DNA from 2 places in the Variovorax sp. Soil_C_12 genome. Region 1 is predicted to be linked to the other one. Evidence: predicted binding sites of a transcription regulator. Region 1 holds the regulator's gene; the other holds the start of a gene.

The links. Region 1 encodes LexA, which represses DNA repair genes until DNA is damaged. Its sites were predicted from a motif close to ACTGTATNNNNATACAGT; they were not measured.
Region 2: AC3A6X_RS05445 (DUF3072 domain-containing protein) is a predicted target of LexA. The motif match lies at 944-961, and genes of this name have one in related genera.

What each region holds. Positions count from the first base shown of each region.
Region 1 is NZ_JBDGIO010000021.1:74,625-76,820, forward strand. It holds gene AC3A6X_RS33470 (asparaginase) at 1-478, opposite strand, end outside; gene lexA (transcriptional repressor LexA) at 553-1,227, shown strand; gene AC3A6X_RS33480 (hypothetical protein) at 1,376-1,708, shown strand; gene AC3A6X_RS33485 (D-2-hydroxyacid dehydrogenase family protein) at 1,863-2,196, shown strand, end outside.
Region 2 is NZ_JBDGIO010000002.1:108,741-110,936, forward strand. It holds gene AC3A6X_RS05440 (alpha/beta fold hydrolase) at 68-799, shown strand; gene AC3A6X_RS05445 (DUF3072 domain-containing protein) at 991-1,497, shown strand; gene AC3A6X_RS05450 (hypothetical protein) at 1,540-1,887, opposite strand; gene AC3A6X_RS05455 (carbohydrate ABC transporter permease) at 1,976-2,196, opposite strand, start outside.

The DNA of each region.
Region 1 (2,196 bases):
CCGCGCAGACCGCTACGACGCCCCGCGCACCGGCACTGGCCGCAACAGCAACGGCATCGCGAACGTTCTGCGGGCCATCGGGCGTCAGCGCCGTGGCCGGCCGCATGGCGCAGGTCAGCACGACCGGCTTGGACGGCGCCAGCACCGATTGAAGGAAGAAGGCGGTCTCCTCCAGCGTGTCGGTCCCGTGGGTGATGACCAAGCCCGCGACATCGGGCTCGGCCAGCCAATGGGCGCAGCGTTCGGCCAGCCGGCGCCAGATCGAAAAGCTCATGTCCTTGCTGTCGACCTGCGCCACCTGCTCGGTCTGCAGCACGATGCCTGGGGGCGCGGCGATGCCCTCCAGCAGCTCGGTCACGCCCACCTCGCCGGCGGTGTAGCCCACGTTGTCGCCCGCGCTGGCGGCGCGGCCCGCGATCGTGCCGCCCGTGCCCAGCACGATCACGCGACGCCTGATTTCGCTGTTGTTGTCGGCCATGGCTTGCCAAAGCTCCGGAAACTGGTTAAAAATACAGGTACTGGATATGCAGCCAGTGCTGCAAGGAGTCGTCAATGCAGTTCGCCGCCAAGCTTACCGCCCGCCAGCAACAGATTCTGGATCTGATCCAAAGCGCCATCGCGCGCACCGGTGCGCCGCCCACGCGCGCCGAGATCGCCGCCGAACTGGGCTTCAAGTCCGCCAACGCGGCCGAGGAACACCTCCAGGCTCTGGCACGCAAGGGCGTCATCGAACTCGTGAGCGGCACTTCGCGCGGCATCCGCCTCAAGGGCGACGCGCTGCGCTCGCTGAACGAATCGCGCAACAACCAGTTCTCGTTGTCGCTGCCCGGCATGGCACAGCTCGCGCTGCCGCTGATCGGCCGCGTGGCAGCGGGCTCGCCCATCCTGGCGCAGGAGCACGTGGACCAGACCTACTACGTGGAGAACACGCTGTTCCAGCGCCAACCCGACTACCTGCTCAAGGTGCGCGGCATGTCCATGCGCGACGCCGGCATCATGGACGGCGACCTGCTGGCCGTGCAAGCCACCAAGGAGGCCCGCAACGGCCAGATCGTCGTGGCCCGGCTGGGCGACGAGGTCACGGTCAAGCGCCTCAAGCGCAACAAGCAGGTCATCGAGCTGCATGCCGAGAACCCCGACTACCCCACCATCATCGTGCAGCCCGGCGAGCCTTTCGAGATCGAAGGCCTCGCTGTCGGCCTGATCCGCAACACGATGCTGATGTAGCTCCGCACAAGGCGGCATGGGCGAAATCGACCCCTGCCGCCCCACCGGCTGCGACAGGTGGCGGGCGTATGGCCGAGGGCCATCACCCTGTCGCGGCCGATGACAGCAATCCTGCCTGTGTTCAATCTCTGACCTTCATGGAGTTCACATGGGAATCGCTCTGCTCAGCCTCGTCGACCTGTTCACGCCCCTTCAATCGCTGGCCAGCCGCTGGATGCCGTCGCGCCGCCGCAGCGCCGCCGGCCTGCGCTACGTCGGCATCCGGCCCAGTTGCGCCGCGCGTCCTGCCGCACCAACGTCCCACTTGTCGGCGCCGGCCCGTCCTTTGCGCGTGGTGCGCATGGTCGATGCGCAACCCAACGGCCCGGGCACGGGCCGGGTCGTGATCTCCGGCCGCATGGCCGATGTCTGCGCCGAGCTCGACCGGCTGGCCGCATTGGAAGCCGCCGGCGCAACGCCGTCGTCCGGCCGCCTGCATTGACGACAGCGACCCGCCGCCGGGCGCGCCGAGCGCCCGGGCACGGGTACATCCGCGGGCATTCTGCGGGCGTTGAGCGGGCATATCCCAGAAGCGCCCTGCGCTTCTGGCGCACGGCACGCAGCCCTGCAGATGGTGCGAGGCACAATGGCACGCCATGAACATCGTGATCCTCGACGACTATCAGGACGCAGTGCGCAAGCTGCGCTGCGCCTCCAAGCTCGACGCGTATGCCGCCAAGGTCTACACCAACACCGTCAAGGGCATCGGGCAACTCTCGGTGCGGCTCAAGGATGCCGACGTGATCGTGCTGATCCGCGAACGCACCCAGATCTCGCGCCAGCTGATCGAAAAGCTTCCCAAGCTCAAGCTCATCTCGCAGACCGGGCGCGCCGGCCAGCACATCGACGTCAATGCCTGCACGGAGCACGGCGTGGCGGTCGCCGAGGGCTCGGGTTCGCCGCTTGCGCCGGCCGAACTCACCTGGGCGC
Region 2 (2,196 bases), on a different contig from region 1:
GAGGGCGATGGATGGGGCTTGTCCAATTCGGCGACACTTCGGTGTGTGGACTGCAGTCCTCGCAGCCATGGCCGCGTTCGGCATCGACGGCTGCAGCCATCTGCCGCGCCCGGCCACCGTTCCCATGCCGGCGCAACTGGACAAGAGCGCTTGTACCGTGGAGGCGCGGACCCTCCTGATCATTCTGCCGGGCCGCGGCATGACGCTGCGCGAACTGGAGAAGGAGGGCTTTGTCTCAGCAGTACGCAGCCTCGACCTGGCCGTCGACGTCCTGCGCGTAGACGCCCATCTGGGTTACTACCGGGACCGCAGCATCCTGGAGCGCCTGCGCGCCGATGTCATCGCGCCCGCGCAGGCACAGGGCTACCGCTCGATCTGGCTTGCGGGCATTTCGATGGGCGGTCTTGGCGCGCTGCGATATGCCGAGGTGCATCCCGCAGACGTGCAAGGGATGGTCGTGCTCGCGCCCTACCTCGGTGAGCCGGCGGCGAGTCAGGCGATTCTCGAGGCCGGCGGCCTGCTGCGGTGGAAAGCACCCCCGGACCCGCTCCCCGCCGATGAGGTCGCGGCGCATGCCTGGCGCAGCGTCCAAAGCCTCTTGCGTCGCGATGAACTGCCCGCAGGGCCGCCGTTCTATCTCGGCTATGGGCTCTCGGACAGCCTCGCCCCAAGTCACCGCGTACTCGCACAGGCGTTGCCGTCCGGCCGGGTATTCACCGCACCGGGCGGGCATGACTGGAATCCATGGCGGGGCTTGTGGCAACGCATGCTTGCCGCATCGGAGCTGCCGCGCTGCTGAGGTCGGGTCTGGCGTCGGCGCAGATCTCACTCCAGGAGCGCGAAGCCGCAGCGCCCTAGGGAAGGCATTGCAGGCCCCCAGCACCCGCCGATGGAGCGCAGGGTGATCTTGCGCAATCTAGAGCATTCGTCCGACACGGCGATAACTGGTTTTTTATACAGTTCTGCCATCCCCTGCGAAAGGAGCCCTACATGACGGACAAGACGACCCAGGCGCACGCCGCGGAGAGCAACATGGAGAAGGACCCGAGCGACTGGGTCACGGGTGACGAGCCGATGACGGGCGCCCAGCGCTCTTACCTCAAGACCTTGTGCGAGGAAGCCAAGCAGGACTTTGACGAAACGCTCACCAAGGCAGAGGCTTCCCGGCGCATTGATGAGTTGCAAGCAGAGACAGGGCGTGGCACGGCAAAGGCCGAGCAGAGCGCGCAGCATCTCGTGGCCTTGACTCGGTCTGGCCACCAGCCCGAAAGTGCGCGACGCACACGGCTTTATGTGCGAGATCCCGTGAGTGAAGGAGGCCGCTGGGCCGAGATGGAAGGCAGACAGGCTTCGCCGGCGAATGCCGGGGGGCCAACCGGTCCTCGTGTCGAGTCGGCGTTGGGTGACAACAAAAAGAAAACGGCCGCGCGTGGCGGCCGTCGTGAACTTGAGATCACGGGCAGGGATCGCCGCCGGCCGCTTGCCTCGGTACGCTGACCACGCGCTTCAGGGCTGCGAAGGTTCGCTGCGCGATCCATTTCAATCGGCGCGGAAATGCTGCCGTAAGGCAGTGGTGAACTCCCTCGGATTGAGCAATGCCGGATAGTGCCCGCCGGTAGTCTGTCGGAACTGCGCGCTGCCACGATAGCGCTCACGCATGGCCTCGCGCGTCGGCTCACCGATGACCGGATCGTTTTGCGTATCGAGCAAGGCCATCGCTTCGGCGGGCAGCTGCACGGTCGACAACACGGGTGCGCCGAGCACGGCGAGCAGAGCGGACTTTGCGGGGATGCGATCGCCCTTCGGGTCGGTGTCGCGGAACTCCCATGAAGCGCCTGCGGCTTCCCAGCGCACTGACCGACTTAGCGGGCGCGCGGCCGCGGTCATGTGGCTGGTTCAGGCAACAAGCGTACGAGGACACTGCTGCGGGCCACCTTCGCTGCGCCTCCACTCCGGCCGCCAGGCCCCCTGCCCATCACTCCTTCACGGACCCCGTCAAGCCCGACACGTAGTACTCCACGAAGAACGAGTAGATGAACGCCACCGGCAGCGAGCCCAGGAGCGCGCCGGCCATCAGCGGCCCCCACTGGTAGACGTCGCCCTGCACCAGCTCGGTCACCACGCCGACCGGCACCGTCTTGATCTCCGACGAGGAGACGAAGGTGAGTGCGTAGATGAACTCGTTCCACGACAAGG